DNA from 2 places in the Clostridium sp. CTA-7 genome. Region 2 is predicted to be linked to the other one. Evidence: a T-box and tRNA genes for the amino acid it is inferred to sense, from the RefSeq annotation. Region 2 holds a T-box; the other holds one or more tRNA genes.

Region 1 (10,071 bases), on a different contig from region 2:
TCAAAAATTTCAGAGGCTGTTGATGCTACAAAGGGACTGGTTTTAGCATATAATAGTGAATTAGTTCAATACCCACAATTTTTCTCTACAAGTTCAGGAAAAACAGAAAATGCTGTGGATGTATTCTCGAGCGATGTTCCTTATTTAGTTTCTACTGAAAGTAAAGGGGAAGAAATAGCTCCTAAATACACAGATGAATCCAAATTTAACATAGATGATTTTGTAAATAAAATAAATTCCAAATACGCAGATGCAAATATTAGTAAGGATAATTTACAAGGTAATATAGAGATTTTATCTAGAAGTGATGCTGGTGGGGTAAAAGAAATAAGATTTGGTAAAGCAAAAGTAAAGGGAACAGATTTCAGGTTATCTTTTGGCCTAAACTCAACAAATTTTGATTTTAAAATAAGTGGAAATGAAGTAATATTCAATTGCAGGGGCTATGGACATGGAGTTGGTATGAGCCAATGGGGAGCAAATGTTATGGCTAAGGATGGTAAAAAATATGATGAAATTTTAAAACATTATTATACAGGTATTGATTTAAAGGAAGTAAAATTTAATTAAGAATCATAAGTATGTTTAAGTAAGTAGTAAAAAGTAATGGAAATTTAATTAAAAGTTTTAATTTTTAAAAGACAATATACATGTTTATTTTAAATAGGCATATATATTGTCTTTTTATATTTTACATATTTAAAGTGAATACAACAACTAGTTAGATGATAGTTTAGATGAGGTTTTTTGTTATTAAATGTAGAAATTTGATGTAAATAAATCAATTTGCATTTGTATTAATTTATGATAACGGGCAAGAATACAAAAAGGAGGTGTTGATATGGACCAAAATAAGAAAGACAAGGTAAAAGACTTTTTCAGAAAGGAGGGCTTTTATTTAGTACTATTCCTTTGTTTGTGTGTAATTGCAACTGTTGCAGTAGTTACAACGAAAAGAAATAAAGCTTTAGAACAAAGTAATAAAGCAGAAAATGAATTCACTTTAAATATTGATGATAAATCTACTTCAGAAGTTCAAAAGCAAAATGCTGACAGGGTTGAAAATAATCAAAACAATGAATTAGCACAAGAACAAGAGGTAGCATCTACAGAACAAGATGTTAATGTTTCTGCTGGAACGAATGTAGAGGTTAAATTTAAAAAACCTTTAGAAGGATCAATTGCAAGAGAATATTCTTATCCAAAGCCACAAGCTATGAGCGATGGAAGCAGTAGGAATATTAGAGGAATAGATATAAAAGCTAGTGTTGGAACTGAAGTTAAATCTGCTGCAGTGGGAGAAGTGAAAGAAGTTTCAAGCAAAGTTGAAGAAGGAAGCTATGTAGTTATTGCTCATGCTAATGGATTATATACAAAGTATTGTAATTTATCCAAAGACATAAGAGTAAATGTTGGAGATAAAGTAACAGAAGAAACTGTTATAGGAACTGTTGGAAACAGCTCAAAAATATTTACCAATGATGAATTCGGTGAACATTTGAATATACAAGTTCAAGATGTAAATGGAAAAGATTTAAATCCAACAACATATTTTACGTTTAATCAAGAATAATAAATAATTCATCAGTCATTTGGTTTAAATGACTGATGAATAAATTAGATACTAATGGTCACATATTAATAGTTTATCCAAAGGGAGGTAATATTTTGAAGGATTATATAGAAGAAAGAGTTTTAGAGGTTGCTAAATATATAATAGATTCTAAAGATACAATTAGGAAGACAGCTAAGGTATTTGGAGTTAGTAAAAGCACTATTCATAAAGATATGACAGAAAGATTACCAAAGATAAATCCAGCTATAGCAGAACAAACTCACTCTATATTAGAGTTAAATAAAGCAGAAAGACATATTAGGGGTGGAAAAGCCACTAAAATGAAATATAAAACAGCAGAGTAAGTAAATGATTACGAATTTAAGTACAAACATATTGAAGGATTACCATATTCCATATATAATAATAAATATGCTAATAATGCAAAATAAGAGAAATTTTGAAAGATTTTATAGTGCGAAAAGAGTAGGAGTGAACAAGGAATGTGGTTTTGGAGAAGTGGGAGCGATCTAGGAATAGATTTAGGAACAGCAACAGTTTTAGTTTATGCAAAAGGTAAGGGGATAATATTAAAGGAACCATCAGTTGTTGCAATAAATAAAAATAATAATAAAATACTTGCTGTTGGAGAAGAAGCAAGGAAGATGATTGGAAGAACTCCAGGTAATATAGTTGCAGTAAGGCCATTAAGAGATGGTGTTATATCAGATTATGACATAACTGAAAAAATGTTAAAAGAATTTATTAGAAAAGCATATGGAAAAAGTAAAATTACAGCTCCTAAAGTAATGGTATGTGTTCCATCACAAGCAACAGAGGTGGAAAAAAGAGCAGTTATTGATGCTGCCAGAAATTCTGGAGCAAAGAAAGTACATTTAATAGAAGAACCTTTGGCTGCTGCAATTGGTGCAGGATTAGATATAACTAAACCTAGTGGCTCTATGGTAGTAGATATTGGTGGTGGAACTACTGATATAGCTGTAATATCCTTAGGGGGAGTTGTAGTAAGATCATCAATAAAAGTAGCTGGAGATTCATTTGACGATGCTATAATAAAGTATGTACGAAATAAGTACAAGATAATGATAGGTGAGAAAACGGCAGAAGAGTTAAAGGTAAATATAGGATCAGCATTTAATGGATCAAGAAACTTAACTGCTATGATGAAAGGTAGAAATTTAATTACTGGATTACCAGATGAGGTTTCTATTACATCAGAGGAAATAATTTATGCACTAAAAGAATCAGTATCGTTAATTGTCGATAATGTTAAATTTGTATTAGAAAAAACACCACCTGAACTTGCTGCTGATATAATAGAAAAAGGCATTTTAATGACTGGTGGAGGATCTTTATTAGATGGATTAGATAAGCTAATAGAGCATGAAACAGGAGTCAATGTCGATGTTGCTAATAACTCTGTAGAAGCAGTAGCAGAGGGTACAGGCAAGGTTTTAGGATATCTAGATAAAATAGAATCTAGTCTATCAGACAAGGAAATAACTTTGATAGAGTAGTAGAATATTATACATATTATATATAATTGATTGTAAAAGGGAGTATTTTATTGCTCCCTTTTATTTATTAATAATCTTATATGCTTCAATAATTGAAGAAGAAATCACTTTAGCCATTTCCATAACTAAATTTAGACGAATGCTTCTAGATGTGAAAATTTCTGCATTTTCACTTGAATCTATTATTCCTATTATTGAGGCAATTCCAACATCAGGTAAATTTTTACCAACACCTTTTCCAGGATGTATTGGATAATCTCTGGTATGTATTTCACCAATTGAGCTATATTCACCTAAGCAAGCATCTATACCTATAGTTAAGGATTTAGGATGCAATTTATTAATTTCATTCAATCTTTTATTTATATTTAAAGCATGTATTGGAGATTCTATTGTTCCGTACACTGGGAGAGGGAAGGCTTTTTCTGTTAGAAATGTGCCAACCATTGGACCTAAGCAATCACCAATACATTTATCTGTTCCTATACAAACTATTATAGTATTTTCCGTAATATAATTTTTAATAGAATTTGCTATTTCAATATGAGAATTATAAGAGTTATATAATACTTTACGCTTCACTAAAATTCACCCCCGCCATAAAAGTATATGTTTGATAAAGATTAATTATAATAAAATGTATAAAAATCATAAAAGAGGAAATTAATCAAATAAAAGGAGATGAAATAGAATGAAGAGATTACTATTTTCTACCATTACCATAATAATTAGTATAGTTATCCCAATATATTTTTTATTAGTGTGGGAGCCATTAAAAAGTGAAGAAGTTATTAGTGAAAATGTAGTAAAATACAATAAAGAAGAAGAGTTTATTAGTGAGGAAAAAAATAAATCTACAATTATTATAAATCAAGTAGATTCCTCTAATAATTTGTTTGGACATTTAGATAAAGCTAGAAAAGAAAAAATAAATGTATTAATTAGAAATTTAGCTATAGTAGATATAATAAAAGTTAATGACTATTTTTCGGATAGAGAAAATACAGTTAACATTACAAAAGGTATGTCTTTAGTAAAGCAAAGAATGTCAAATAAAGAATATGAAGAGTTTAAGGATATTATAAGTGATTATATTGATTTAGATATTATAGAAAAAGAAGTATAAGAAATTATTATTTAAAAAATTATTTTACTTATAGCAATATATATTTATTAAAAATTATTACAAGTTGAAGTGATGTTTATTTAATATCTAATATAGAATAATTATGACAGAAAAATTGTTAATAAAAAAGATATTAGCATTAATTAGAAGAAAATAAAAGAAAAACAGAATAAATTAAATATAGTTTCTTTAAATGAGTAAAAATTGTACTTGAAATTAAGATATAATAAATATATACTAATCATTGTCGGTTGAGAAGATACAAAGTTTACTTAACTGAAATTAAATAAATTTTAAACGGGGGAGTTCCCGAGTGGCCAAAGGGGGCAGACTGTAAATCTGTTACGTTTCGTTTCGATGGTTCGAATCCGTCCTCCCCCACCATTTGAAATTTATTAATTTATAATATGCTGGCATGGCTCAACGGTAGAGCAGCTGACTTGTAATCAGCAGGTTGTAGGTTCGATTCCTATTGCCAGCTCCATAAAATGGGGGAGTTCCCGAGTGGCCAAAGGGGGCAGACTGTAAATCTGTTACGTTTCGTTTCGATGGTTCGAATCCGTCCTCCCCCACCATTTTATAAAATTTTATTATTATGGAAGCATAGCTCAGCTGGGAGAGCATCTGCCTTACAAGCAGAGGGTCACAGGTTCGATCCCTGTTGTTTCCACCATTTGAAATTTATTAATTTATAATATGCTGGCATGGCTCAACGGTAGAGCAGCTGACTTGTAATCAGCAGGTTGTAGGTTCGATTCCTATTGCCAGCTCCAAATGTGGGGGAGTTCCCGAGTGGCCAAAGGGGGCAGACTGTAAATCTGTTACGTTTCGTTTCGATGGTTCGAATCCGTCCTCCCCCACCACAAAAGGCAAGTTTACTTGTCTTTTTTTATATTTTTAAATAATTTAATATTTTATGAGTTAAGGAATCTAAATATGTAATTATTTTAGGTTTTATTGTTGACTATTAATATTAAAGATGATATAATCTGAAAAGTAAAATTTGATATTAGTTCTTATCCAGAGAGGCGGAGGGAAAAGGGCCCGATGAAACCCGGCAACCTACTTCAGTAATTTTGAGTGTGGTGCCAATTCCTGCAAAGTAATTTTGCAAGATAAGAAAGATTATGACTTTTAACATCTCTTCTTATCGAAGAGATTTTTTTATTTTATAAATTAAATTAATTAGAATTAATATCAAATAAAATGAAAGGAGAAATGAAAATGAGAAGATTATTTACATCAGAATCAGTTACAGAAGGGCATCCAGATAAAATATGCGACCAAATTTCAGATGCTGTATTAGATAGTATTTTAGCTAAAGATCCTATGGCAAGAGTTGCTTGTGAAACAGCTGTTACAACAGGAATGGTATTGGTTATGGGAGAAATATCAACTAATTGTTATGTTGATATTCCAAAGTTAGTTAGAGAAACTGTAAAAGAAATAGGCTATGATAGAGCTAAATACGGTTTTGACTGTGAAACATGTTCAGTACTAACATCAATAGATGAACAATCAGGTGACATTGCTATGGGTGTTGATGAAGCATTAGAATCTAGAGCAGGGCAAAAAGATGATGTTGAAGCAGTTGGAGCAGGAGACCAAGGAATGATGTTTGGTTTTGCAACAAATGAAACAGAAGAGTATATGCCATTACCAATAGCTATGGCTCATAGATTATCAAGAAGATTATCAGAAGTAAGAAAGAACGGAACTTTACCATACTTAAGACCGGATGGAAAGACTCAAGTTACAGTTGAATATGATGATAATAAAGTTATAAGAATAGATGGAATAGTAATATCAACTCAACATAGTGAAGATGTATCTCAAGAACAAATAAGAGAAGATTTAATGGAGCATGTAATTAAAGCTGTAGTTCCAGCAGAATTATTAGACGATAGCACAAAGTATTACATAAATCCAACTGGAAGATTCGTTGTTGGAGGACCACAAGGAGATAGCGGATTAACTGGAAGAAAGATAATAGTTGATACTTATGGTGGATATGGAAGACACGGTGGTGGTGCTTTCTCAGGGAAAGATCCAACTAAAGTTGATAGATCAGCAGCATATGCGGCTAGATGGGTTGCTAAGAATTTAGTAGCAGCTGGAGTAGCTGATAAATTAGAAATTCAATTAGCATATGCAATTGGTGTTGCTAAGCCAGTTTCTATAGAAGTAGAAACATTTGGAACTGGAAAGAAATCAGAAGAAGAAATAATTTCAATAGTTGAAAAAGTATTTGATTTAAGACCAGGAGCTATAATAAGAGATTTAGAATTAAGAAGACCAATCTACAAGCAAACAGCTGCATATGGTCACTTTGGAAGAAATGATTTAAACTTACCTTGGGAAGATTTAAATAAAGTAGAAGAAATAAAGAAGTATCTTTAAAATAAAAAATGCTCCAATTTTGAATTGGAGCATTTTTATTTATACTAATACTTTACCAGCAACTATAACATTTTTTACATTTATGTCTTCATCAAATAAAACCAAATCTGCATCGAAGCCTTCTTTTATAAGACCTTTTCTATCTTCAACTTTACAATGTCTAGCAGCATTAAAAGTTGCCATTTTTACAGCTTCGTTTAATGAAAGACCAACATTTTTATATACATTTTTAATAGCTTTATCTAGAGTTAATATTGAACCAGCTAAGCTTCCACTTAAAAGTCTTGCAGCTCCATCTTTAACAACAACCTCTTGACCTCCTAATGCATACATACCATCAGGCATCGCACATGCCATCATTGCATCAGTGACTAATAAAACTTTATCAGTTGTCTTTTGATTATAAGCTATTCTAAGTGATGGATATGATATATGGATACCATCAGAAATTGTTTCTGTAGTTACTTCGCTATCAAATATAGCACCTACAACTCCAGGTTCTCTATGAGCAAATGGTGTCATTGCATTAAATAAGTGAGTTGAGTGGCAGCAACCACATTTAATTCCTTCCATAGCTTCATCGTAAGTAGCTTTAGTATGACCTATAGAGCAAACTATTCCTTTTTTTGATAACTCTTTTATTAATTCCTTAGCGCCAGGAACTTCAGGAGCAATTGTAATTGATACAACAGCATCTTCAGCATCTCCTACCATAGCATTAAAGTTTTCTATTGTTGGAGGAATCAAAAAGTTAGGATTTTGAGCTCCAATAGCTTTTGGGCTTATGAAAGGTCCTTCAAGATGAGCACCTAAAACGATAGCACCATCAGTACCATTTTCTTTAGCTTCTTTTATAATTTCCATTGATTTTCTTATATCATCTATTGCTACAGTCATTGTAGTTGGAGTAAATGAAGTAGTTCCATGTTTAACTATAGTTTTAGAAATTTCATTAATTGCTTCAAATGTGCCATCCATTGTATCATGACCACCAGCACCATGGATATGAACATCTATAAAGCCTGGAGATAAATATAATCCTTCTGCATCAATTATTTCATTATCATTTGTATTCTTTGGGTTTATTTCTTTGATTTTTCCATTTTCAATTAGAACAGATCCCTTTTCTATCTTATCAAGATATATTATGTTGCAATTTTTTATTATCATGTAAGCACCTCCATATTGCTAATATTGTATAATATTAAGAATTTAAAATTTTTAAATTATGATATAATTATATAATAAAATTGTAAATATTAAAATATCATTGAAAGATTTGGAGAGATAGCATGGAATTTCTAAATGGAATAGTAGAATCTATTGTATTCAAAAGTGATGATACAGGTTATGTAGTATCAAAAATAAGATCAGATAAAGAGTGCATAAGTGCAGTTGGGATAGTTCCCTTTTTAAAAGAAGGGCAATATGTTAAATTAAAAGGACAATGGGTATTACATAAACAATTTGGGCGTCAATTTAATATAGAAGAATATGAAGAAATACTACCAGATTCTGTGGAGGGGATTGAGAAATATTTAAGTACTGGAATAATTCACGGAATAGGGCCTATAACAGCGAAAAAAATTGTCAAAAAGTTTAAAGAGAAAACATTAGATATATTAGATAACAATATAGAAAGACTACAAGAAGTTGAGGGTATTGGAGAAAAGAAGTTTAAGATAATATATGAATCATATATAGAACAAAAAGATTTAAAAGATATAATTATATATTTTCAAGGGCATGGTATGACTACAAATCAGTGTATAAAAATATATAAGAAATTTGGAGTAGATGCTAAGTCTATAATTTTAGAAAATCCTTACATACTTTCAGATGAAATATCAGGAATAGGGTTTATAACTGCAGATAGGATAGCAAAAAGCCTTGGTATAGAAACAATATCACCATTTAGAATACAAAGTGGCATAAGATATATATTAAATCAATTTTCAGCAGCTGGAAATACATATATGCCAAAAGAAAATTTAATAAATGAAGTATCAAAGATTTTAGTAGTTCCATCAGAACTAGTAGAAGAAAGCTTGTATAATTTAGCTTTAGAAACAAAGATAAAAATTGAAAAGATAAATGATATAGAAGCAATATTTTCACTACCATATTATTATTGTGAGCTTGGAGTAACAAATAAAATAATAACATTAAGCATAGAAAATTTTAGGACTATAAATTCAGACATTGAATTTGAAATTGAAGCTTTTGAAAGAAAAAATAATATAAAATTTGCTTCTTCACAAAGAGAAGCAATAATTGGAGCCTTTGAAAATGGAATAGAAATAATAACAGGGGGACCAGGAACAGGTAAAACTACGATAATAAAATCTATAATAGAAATATATGAAAATAGTGGAATGAAGGTTTTATTAGGAGCCCCAACAGGAAGAGCGGCTAAGAGAATGACTGAATCTACTGGAAGAGAAGCAAAAACAATACATAGATTGCTAGAAATGGGAGTAAGTGAAGAGGAAAATTCTTATTATGGAAAAGGAGAATCAGAACCATTAGAGGCAGATGTAATTATAATAGATGAGGCATCTATGATAGATATAATGCTTATGCATAGTTTGCTTAAAGCTATAAAGCTTGGAACAAGATTAATAATAGTTGGAGATGTAGACCAACTTCCTTCTGTTGGTGCTGGAAATGTATTAAAAGATTTAATAGAAAGTAATTTTATAAAGGTAGTAAGACTTAGGGATATATTTAGACAAGGAGAAGAAAGTCTAATTGTGACAAATGCTCATAAAATAAATAATGGAGAAATGCCATACATAAATAGAAGAGATGGAGATTTTTTCTTTGAAAATAAGGAAGACCTTGATGAAATATTACTTACAATAATTGATTTAATAAATAGAAGATTACCTAATTTTAATAGATCCTGGGATAAATATAGAGATATTCAAATACTAACACCTACAAGAAAAGGGATACTAGGAGTACAAAATTTAAATAATAAACTTCAAGAGATCTTAAATCCTAAATCTAGTAATAAAAGGGAAAAGGAATTAAAAGATGTTATTTTTAGAGAAGGTGATAAAGTGATGCAAACTAAAAATAATTACTCTTTAAAATGGATTAGAATCAATGGAGAAGGAGATAATGAAGGTGTAGGGGTATTTAATGGTGATATGGGGTTTATAAAAAGTATAAACGAAGAAGAAAAAACAATGACAATAATATTTGATGATGAAAGAAAAGTAGTTTATGACTATATTTATCTAGATGAATTGGAGTTAGCTTATTCCATAACAATACATAAAAGTCAAGGAAGTGAGTTTAAAGTAATAATTACACCTGCTTTTATGGGATCTCCATTTTTAATGAATAAAAATTTATTATATACAGCTATAACTAGAGCAAAGGAATTAGTAGTTGTGGTTGGAATCCCTAAGGCTTTAAAATATATGGTTTCTAATACAAAAAGT
Region 2 (10,071 bases):
GAATTGGTTAATGCTTGGGTTTATTACATTTATATGTGTTTTATCTGGTATAAGCCTACTTATTAAGAATGAAAAATAAACAAACAATTTTAAAATATTATTTTTTATAACATAAAAATAGGAGGCAGTGATTATGAGTTTATTTAATAAACTATTCTTAATATTAATGTTGCCCTTGGTGGCTATTTGGATGATTATAACAGGAGATAGTAAAGAAATGCCTTTATTATTAAATGATATATATAAAGATATGAAAAAAATAAAATGATAAAATACTTTAATAAATTATTTAATAAATAGAATTGATAATATGATTTAAATATTATATAAGCAAAAGGACATATTATAAATGAATAGCATGTCCTTTTGCTTATTTTGTAATTAAAACTTAATTATTAAAATTAAGAAAAACAAGATAAAATTAAATTATATAATGGTAAAAATAGTAATTAGGGGGTGTGTATATTGAGAAGAAAATTAAATAAAAGTAGGATAATAATTTCAATACTTATTATTATATTGATATTAGTAAGTATTAGATTAGTAGTTAATTTAAACTCAAGAAATAAGTATAAAAATGAAGGAATAAATATGACAGAAGAAGACAAGGAAGTAGTAAATAAAGTTATTGAATTAGCAGAAGAAAAAATAGGTTTTCAATACGTATGGGGTGGAAAAGGTGAGATTATGACTGGTGAAAGGCTTGATGAATTAATAGGATACTATGGAGAAAGTTATTATCCATTAAAGAGAGAAACATATATAGGAAATCAAGCCTTCGATTGCTCTGGATTAACTTATTGGATATATAAAGAATTAACAGGAGTTGAAATCGGATATTCAACTTATGATCAAGAAGAAACATTGCAAGAATATGAAGTTGATAAAGAAGATATACAACCTGGAGATTTAATTTTTACTCCAGGACATGTAGTTTTATATAAAGGAAAAGGAAAAATTATAAATGCATATAATAAGTTACCTTATCCACTAGGAGGAGTAAAGAATGGAGATCTTTATTTAGGAGAAGACAGCGTAATATATAGACCTATCGATTATATAAATTCACTAAAATAATTACGAAGAGAAGGGAACTTTTTTATCTATATAAAACTCTTAGTTATATACTTAGAATTTAAGGGACAAGGTTAAAGGGGGAAGAGGATTGGAGCTTGAGGTTAAGAAAGCTATAAATGGGGATAAAGAAGCTCTTTTAAGACTAATTATGAGTGAAAAAGATAACTATTATAAATTAGCTTATGTATATATGAAAAATAAACATGATGCCTTAGATATATTACAAGAGATGATAGTAGTTTTATATAAAGAAATTCCAAAGCTTAAAAAGCTTGATTCTTTTTATAGTTGGAGTAAAACAATACTAGTTAATTTATGCAAAAATGAACTATCAAAGAGGAAGAGGTATGAAGAGGTTGATTTAGAAAATATATCAGAAGAAAATACTTTTAAGGAGTCAGAAGATAAAATTTATCTAAAATCTCTTATAGAAAATTTAAATGAAAATCAAAAGGAAGTTATTAGGCTTAGATATTATTTAGATTATTCTTATGATGAAATTGCAACAATTATGAAAATTCCCTTAGGTACAGTTAAATCCAGAATTAATAAAGGAATTAATAGAATAAGAAAAATTATAGGTGGTGACGTAAATGATGGATTTAGATAAAGAATTAAATAGTCTGAAAGAAAAGGATTTAAAAGCTCCACCGCAATTTGAAAATTTAATGAAAGAAGCATTAGGTGATGCAAAAAGAGAGAATAAAAAGAAACTAAATTTAAATAATAAATATATAAAAATAGCTTTGATATTTATAGCATTTATGTTTATTTTTAATTTAAGTATAGTTTCTGCAATGATAAAAAAGTTAATGGGACATGATGATTATTTTTCTTATAATAGTTACGTAAAAAAGCTTAATAATAAAGGAGAACTTCAAGAGGTTAATAAATCAGTAGAATTTAGTAACGGTAAAAAAGTAACAATAGAAGCAATTGTTTATGATAATAAGTATATTTCTGTTTTTATGAGAGGAAGTATTACTTATGCAGATAGATTTTTACCAACAGATGAGCCGCCTGAAGAATATGATTCTACTAAACCTAAATCTGATATAAGAATTTTAGAGGGTGATTTTGTATCAGGTTCAAGTGCATTTAGTGAAAAAGATAAAAATGGAGATACATTAAGTGTATGGACATTTAAAATAGGAGAAAATAAAAAGGATTTTACATTAGAAATTACAGAGGAAGGCGAAGCTAAAGAGATAACTGTAGATATAGATTCATCTAAGATAGTTAAGATTAAGAATATAGAGCCAGAAAATAATGAAATTCAAATAGATGAAGTAAGCTTTATAGTAAATAATTTGAGAGTTAGTCCTTTAGCTATAAATCTAGATTATTCAGTAATTTCTAATGATGAAGAAAAGATTAAGGCTATTCAAAAAAATGATGGAAGCTTTTTTAATGAAGGTATATATTTTAGGCCTGATATAGAAGGTAGAAATATTGAGAGAATGGGTGTAGTTGTACATGATGAAAAGGAAACTATAAATAATGGTATTAGAATAGTTGAAAACTTTGTTCTAAAGGACTTAGCCATAGATGAATTTAATAAGGCTAAGATAGTTATAGCATCAGCAAATTTTAGCGAAGCTTTAAATATTGATATTAAGAGTAATATTAAAGATACTTGGGTAAATGATAATTTATTTATAGAAGAATTAAAATATGATGATCAAAAAGAAATAGTAGATATATCTTACTGGAGTAAGTATAAGAGAATATGGTTTGATAAGTATTTACCATATGAAATAATTCCTTATGATGGTGTTGTTTCATTAGAAGCATCTACTCATAAAAGCAATATGAAGAATTTTCTAGGAGAAGATTATAGGAATTTTATATTTATGAGAAGGCAACTATATATTGGAGATGGGAAAAAGTTTTTTGTTGTAAATAACAAAGCTATAGATATAAATAAAAAAGATAGAACTATAAAGTTAAAAATTGATTATTAGTTAATTGAATTTTTAAAAAATATTGACAATAAAGCAAATAAGATATATAATCCATATTAATCAATAAGCATAACGAAGATTTATAAATGTTTATAATTCGGAGTATAAGATAATTAAAAGCTGTGATAAGAACAAGTAGTAGTTAGTAAAGCTTACAGAAAGTAACCGGTTGATGAGAGGCGCAAGATAAGCTAATTATGAATACATCTTTGAGCTTCACACCAAATGACTTTTAAGGTTTAGTAGGCTGTGACGTATTCCTTGCACACGTTATAGTGCTAGAGTATTACCTGGGTAATAATGGAGTACTCGAAAAGGTAGGCAATGTGAATTGTCTATGAACTTAAGGTGGTAACACGAAGATTTATCTCTCGTCCTTTTGATATAAGGGACGGGAGTTTTTTGTTTTTAAAAATACTTATCTTGGTTCAGATACTTTTATCAAGTAGCTTTTACAAAGTTAGTCTTATAGAACTTGCTTATATTTTAAATAATATAAGAGGAGTGTTTTAGATGAAAAAAACAATTGAAGAGCAAATGAAAATTATTAAAAAGGGAGTAGACACAATAGTTAATGAAGAAGAATTAAGAAAAAAGCTAGAAAAAGCTGAAAAAAATAATGAATCATTAATTATTAAGTTAGGACTTGATCCAAGTGCACCGGATATTCATCTTGGTCATGCTGTTGTTTTACGTAAAATTAAACAAATGCAAGATCTAGGCCATAAAGCGGTAATAGTTATTGGAGATTTTACAGGTAAAATAGGAGATCCAACAGGAAAGGCAAAAGGAAGGAAGGCATTAACTGATGAAGAGGTTTTAAATAATGCTGAAACTTATAAGGAGCAAATATTTAAAGTTTTAGATAAAAATAAAACGGAAGTTCGTTTTAATAGTGAGTGGCTTTCAAAATTAACTTTTGACAAAGTTTTAAATTTAGCTGCAACTACTACCGTTGCTCGTATATTAGAAAGAGATGATTTTCAAAAAAGGTATAAAAATAATATTCCAATAGGAATTCATGAATTTTTCTATCCTTTGATGCAAGCTTATGATTCAATTGCTTTAAAGTCTGATATAGAACTTGGAGGAACAGATCAAACCTTTAATATTTTAATGGGAAGAACTCTTCAAAAAACTATGGGACAAGAACAACAAATATCAATGTTTATGCCTATTTTAGAAGGATTAGATGGTATTGAAAAAATGAGTAAAAGTCTTGGGAACTACATTGGTGTAAATGAACCTGCTAATACAATGTTTAAAAAAATAATGGAAGTTCCAGATAATTTAATTATAAAATACTTTGAGCTAGCTACAGATGAGCATCCAGATAGAATAGATAAAATAAAGAATGAACTAATTAATGGCAAAAATCCAAAAGATGTTAAATTAGAATTAGCTAAAATAATAACAAAATTATATCACTCAGAAGAGGCTTTAAATGAAGCAATAGAATTTTATAATTCAGCATTTGCTAAAAAAGAAATACCAGATAATATTCCTAGCTTAAGTGTAGAAAATAATTTGTTGAAGGATATTACTTCTAAATTAATAGAAGAAAAGTATGTTCCGAGTAAAAAAGAATTTACTAGACTTGTAGAACAAGGTGGAGTTCAAATTAATGGAGAAAAAATAAATGATTTGAATATAAATTTATTTTCTGGAGATGTATTAAAAATAGGTAAAAAGAAATTTGTAAAGATAGAAATTAATTAATAAAATTAATTTTTTAAAGTAATGAGAAATAACCCTGTTAATTGGAACAGGGTTATTTTTATAAAGTTATCATATGATAAATTAGCATATTAATGTTATTTATTATGTGATAACTTTGATCTTTTAGTGAACTTTTTACCGTTAGAGTGAGCACCTTTCTTTTTCCCATTCTCAATACCAATTTCAGAGCCAGATTCTGAATACATTTTTCTAAGTTCAGCATTTGATTTAGGACGATCTTTTCTTCTATGTTTATTATTATCCATTTTAGTTCCCTCCTAATATAAGTTGTCTATATTAGCTTTTCCATAAGGTACTGAAAAAATATTATTAAAATGTAGCTTAATATAGTATTTATTATTTATAGAGGTATAACTTGTATCTTATTTTCTAAATTTAATTTGATTTTTACATAAATAACATCCTATAAGTGCAGTAATTGGTACTGCTAAAACTATTCCAATACTACCAGATAAGCCTTGAATAATCTCAATACCTAAAAGATCTAAATTTATCATTTTATTAAAAGGCATATTAGCTGAGAATACTAAAATTAAAATACTTAGTGATCCTCCAGCAAAAGCTAAAATTAAGGTGTTTGTCATTGTTCCAATCGTATCCTTACCAATATTCATAGCACTTTTAAATAAATCATTAAAACTTATTTTGCTATTTACTTTATGAATTTCAAATATAGAGGATGCAATTGACATAGCAATATCCATAACAGCACCAAGAGTAGCTACTAGAATCCCTGTAAACATTATTCCTCTGATTTTTAAACCTGTATCTTCAGCAATATACATTAAACTTTCAGCTTCACTCATATTTAAACCAGAAAGGTTTGTTAATGCACCAAAAATGTAAGCTATTATCCCAGAAATAACAACACCAGAAATAGTACCTAAAATAGCAGTTAGTGTCTTTTTATTGAAACCAGAAACTAATATAAGAGTGATAACTATGCTAAGTGTGCTCATAATTATTCCAGCCATTATAGGATTTACTCCCCTTAACATTAAAGGAACCATCAAATATACACAACATATTAAAGTAAATATTAGTGCAATCAAGGACTTAACGCCTTTAACTCCACCTATTGCTACAACTGAAAGTATAAATATTGCTACTAACAAATAAATCATATTGCTTCTATCATAGCTATATAAATTAAATTGAGTAGTTCCATTTTTTTCAGACACTCCAATTATAACTTTTGTTCCCTCTTTTACCTTTAAGTTATATAGTCTACTTATTGGATTCTCTATTTCTTGTAAAGTTTTAGAGTAAGGGCCAGATGAAACTTCAACAAGTACTTTTTGAAATCCAACTTCAACATTTTCTAGGAAAGGATCTTTTGCTAAGTCCTCACTTAATACTTCTTTAACAACTGCATTATAATATTTCATATTTCCATTATATTTGTCAGGTAAGAAACCACTTTTAAATATAAATTTTGAAATACCTATAAGGAGTAGGCTAAAAAATATAACACCAAGGACTAAAATAACGTTTTCATTTAAATAACCTTTTTTTTGTTTCTTATTCTTCTCAACCTTTTTACCCATTTTATCCTCCAAAGTAATATATATACAATAATAATTATAGTATAGTATTTATGAAAGGTAAATTACATAAGTAAAATATTGTAAAAATAATTTGGTTATTAAGTATTTTATTTAATATAGATAATACTGTATTATAATATGAGAAGGTTTTAATTATAAATCATAGGGGGACATATATGATAAATATATTAATAGTTGATGATGAAAAAGAAATTGTAGATTTGATTGACCTGTATTTAAGAAATAAAGGCTATTCTATATTTAAAGCATATGAAGGAAATGAAGCTTTAAATGTTTTAAAATTAGAAAAAATTAATTTAGTAATTATGGATTTAATGATGCCAGGAATAGATGGGTATTCTTTAATAAAGAAAATTAGGAGTACAAGCAATATACCAATAATAATTATATCTGCTAAATGTGAAAATTATGATAAGGTTTTAGGATTGGATGTAGGAGCTGATGATTATATAACAAAGCCTTTTGAACCACTAGAGTTAATAGCTAGAGTTAATGCTCAGCTAAGAAGGTGTTATTCTTTAAATGTGGAAGATAGTGTTGAAAAAATTATAAAAAGTAGAGATTTAATATTAGATAAAGAAAAAATTATTTTAACTAAAGATGGAAAAGAAATTACATTAACTTTAAAAGAGTTTAAAATGTTAGAATTATTTATGGAAAATAGAAACAGGGTTTTAACTAAACAAACAATATTTGAAAATGTTTGGAACGAAGATTATCTCTATGATGATAATGTAATAATGGTTCATATAAGCAATTTAAGAGATAAAATAGAAGATGATGATAAAGCTAATAAATACATAAAAACAATACGAGGAATAGGTTATAGATTTGAAGATAAATAATTTATTCAAAAGTAGAAGTTTAAGTAGAATTTTTATTATCAATTATGTTTATACAATAATAGTTTTTATTATGGCTTTAATATTATTTATTTTTATTTCAATTTGGGGAATTGCATCTAGAATCCCTTTAACAAAAGAAGAAGAAATATTGATGGAGGAAGAGTTTTTTGTTAAAGATTATAAAGATCTTAATATTGAAGGAATTGTAGAAGTAGGTGGATGGATAGAAGTTATAGAAAATAATAAGGTTATTAATGTAATTGGAGAAAAGAAAGATAATATAAATGATTATTGCCTATTAAATATTGTTACTTCATATGAAGAACAGCTAAAGAAAGAAGAAAAATTTTATGATGCAAAGGTATATAGAGAAGAGAATAATTTATATATAGTTAAAATACCTAATGGTGACTTTTTTTTAAAGGAACAATTTAAAGAAAAGAGTTTAGGAAGAAGAGTTGCTGAAACTTTAAGATATTCAATAGTTTTAGCAGTAGTCTTTATAATAGTAGCTCTATGGGGAATTTATTATAGATATATAAGAAGAATTAGAGAAATTTTAAATGAAATAAATTTAGGATTAGAGAAAATGAGAGAAGGAAATCTATCGGTAAGGCTGGATTTTAAAGGATATAAAGAAATAGATGGAATAAAGGATAGCTTTAACTATATGGTAGAAGAAATTAAGATAGCTAATGAAAATAAAGAAAAAATAGAAAAAAGTAAGAAGGATATGATAAGAGATATAGCTCATGATATTAAAACACCAATCACATCTATAATGGGGTATTCAAAAGCTTTAAATGATGGAACTGTGCAAGATGATAATGAGAAAAATATATATTTAAATTATATCTATAATAAAACATTAAGATTAAACTATTTAATAAATGAGTTATTCTTATTTACTAAATTAGATAATGTTGATTATAAACTGCATATGGAAAGAAAAGATATGTGCGAATTTTTGAGGAGTGTAGTGGCACTTTATTATGGAGAAATTGAAGATGCAGAATTTAATTTAGAAATAGATATTCAAGAAGCACCTATTTATTGTTATTTTGATTCTAAAGAGTTAGAAAGAGCGATTGGAAACTTAATTACTAATTCACTAAAGTATAATAAAAGAGATACAACTTTATTTATTGGGTTAAATAATAGCAGAGAAGAAATAGAAATTATAATCAGCGATAATGGTATAGGAATTAGTGATAGTTTACAAAATAATGTTTTTGAGGAATTTGTAAGAGGAGATAGTGCAAGAGAATCAAGTGGAGGAAGTGGACTTGGTTTAGCTATTACTAAAAAAATTATCGGACTTCATAAAGGTAAAATAATATTAATTTCTAAAGAAGGCTTTGGTAGTGAGTTTAAAATAGCTTTACCTAAATATAATGGAAATTAAAAGAGATAAAGATACTTAAGCAAGGAAATTTAAGGAAAACTTAAGGCGTAGAAAATTGCTTTTATTTAGTGGAAGTAGTAGTATAAAAAGGTGTATTAATGGAAATGGAGGGAATAATAATGGAAGAAATTCAAGAAAAGAAAAAGCTAGGGGCAGGTATAATTACTATGTCTATATTGTATGGTATAGTATATCTCTTTTTATTATTTGGATCAGTAATAAATCTATTGTTTAAAGATCAAACAAATAAGATTCTAGCAGAAACAGGAACTGGTCTTCAAGTAACTACTGCACAAATTCTAATAACTCTTATTACATCAGCAATAATAATTATATCAGTAGTATTAATTTTATGTAGAAAATCTATAGGAGTAATTCTATTCTTTGCCACACAAATTTTATCGATTGTATATGGAGCAATAACTGCTGGTGTTAATATATATACACCGTTAAATTTAATTTTCCCAGGATTAATGGCTTTCTTTATATACAAAAAGAAAGATATATATTTTATTAAAGAATAATTAAGTACTAATAGAGTAAATTTATCTTTATAAGTTTACTCTATTTAATTATAGGAGGTTATAAAATTTTTATAATTTCCTTATCTTCAGTTTGTACGTGGGCATATGCAAGTTTGCGTTAACTTGGAGCGGAGCGACGGAATAAGTAAACTTATATATGTTCACTTTTTTATTTAAGTAATTATATTAGAGGTGATTTTATGAAAAAAAAGAAGGTAATAATAGGAGTAACTATATTTGTAATAGCTTTAATTGCTACTATTGCTTGTGGTTTATATGTAAAGAATAAAATGAAAGCAGGCACTGATAAAGAGAAAAAACAAGTTAACTATTTTGAAGTAGAAGATGTTGGTGGCTTAAAGTTTAAGGGAAGTAGTATCATAAGCAAAGAGCAGAAAATAATTTTAGATAAAACTAATGGTGAATTAAATGAAGTATTTGCTAAAGATGGACAATATGTAGAAAAGGATACAGTTCTTTTTAATTACTATAATGAAATGGTTCAAGATCAAGTTGATGAATTAAATAGACAAATCAATTCCTTAAATTCAAAAATTGAAAAAGAAAAGCAAAGAGTAAGTAAATTGGGTGAAGTAAAACAAGAAACAACAGGTATGCCAGCGAAAACAGCAGAACAAGGACAAGTAGCTATGCAAGAACAAAATGGTGTTTCTCTAGATCCAGCAAGTATGGTAGAAGATTTAAAGGAAAACTTAAATGAACTTGTATCTAAAAGAGATTCTTTAAATGCAAAGGTTGTAAAATCTGTAAAAGCAGAAATTGCAGGGACAGTATATATAAATACTGAAGATCCAACAAAAGAATATATGAAAATAATAGCAAATGATCCATTAATAGCTTCAGAGGCATCAGAGTTTGATGTTGATAAGCTTAAAGTTGATGATAAGGTTGAAATAAAGGTTGTAAGTAATAACAAGAAGGTTTTAG

What was found. A T-box is a leader RNA that pairs with one kind of tRNA and senses whether it is charged. The one in region 2 lies ahead of tyrS (tyrosine--tRNA ligase), so its partner is inferred to be a tRNA-Tyr.
Region 1: it encodes a tRNA-Tyr, which carries the amino acid that the T-box ahead of tyrS (tyrosine--tRNA ligase) is inferred to sense. The anticodon was not compared.

The regions. Positions count from the first base shown of each region.
Region 1 covers NZ_BAAAAV010000002.1:27,608-37,678, forward strand. Annotated here, with positions in the region: gene spoIID (stage II sporulation protein D) at 1-570, shown strand, start outside; gene ACYUEX_RS03125 (peptidoglycan DD-metalloendopeptidase family protein) at 842-1,573, shown strand; gene spoIIID (sporulation transcriptional regulator SpoIIID) at 1,669-1,920, shown strand; gene mreB (rod shape-determining protein) at 2,059-3,093, shown strand; gene yyaC (spore protease YyaC) at 3,154-3,675, opposite strand; gene ACYUEX_RS03145 (hypothetical protein) at 3,785-4,219, shown strand; tRNA gene ACYUEX_RS03150 (tRNA-Tyr) at 4,519-4,603, shown strand; tRNA gene ACYUEX_RS03155 (tRNA-Thr) at 4,629-4,703, shown strand; tRNA gene ACYUEX_RS03160 (tRNA-Tyr) at 4,710-4,794, shown strand; tRNA gene ACYUEX_RS03165 (tRNA-Val) at 4,817-4,892, shown strand; tRNA gene ACYUEX_RS03170 (tRNA-Thr) at 4,918-4,992, shown strand; tRNA gene ACYUEX_RS03175 (tRNA-Tyr) at 4,998-5,082, shown strand; SAM riboswitch class I at 5,233-5,341, shown strand; gene metK (methionine adenosyltransferase) at 5,444-6,619, shown strand; gene nagA (N-acetylglucosamine-6-phosphate deacetylase) at 6,659-7,789, opposite strand; gene recD2 (SF1B family DNA helicase RecD2) at 7,912-10,071, shown strand, end outside.
Region 2 covers NZ_BAAAAV010000005.1:34,664-44,734, reverse strand. Annotated here, with positions in the region: gene ACYUEX_RS11340 (hypothetical protein) at 1-79, shown strand, start outside; gene ACYUEX_RS11335 (hypothetical protein) at 134-268, shown strand; gene ACYUEX_RS11330 (C40 family peptidase) at 466-1,077, shown strand; gene ACYUEX_RS11325 (RNA polymerase sigma factor) at 1,166-1,687, shown strand; gene ACYUEX_RS11320 (DUF4179 domain-containing protein) at 1,671-3,041, shown strand; T-box leader at 3,155-3,423, shown strand; gene tyrS (tyrosine--tRNA ligase) at 3,555-4,760, shown strand; gene ACYUEX_RS11310 (hypothetical protein) at 4,856-5,026, opposite strand; gene ACYUEX_RS11305 (YibE/F family protein) at 5,144-6,328, opposite strand; gene ACYUEX_RS11300 (response regulator transcription factor) at 6,505-7,194, shown strand; gene ACYUEX_RS11295 (sensor histidine kinase) at 7,265-8,599, shown strand; gene ACYUEX_RS11290 (hypothetical protein) at 8,719-9,123, shown strand; gene ACYUEX_RS11285 (efflux RND transporter periplasmic adaptor subunit) at 9,324-10,071, shown strand, end outside.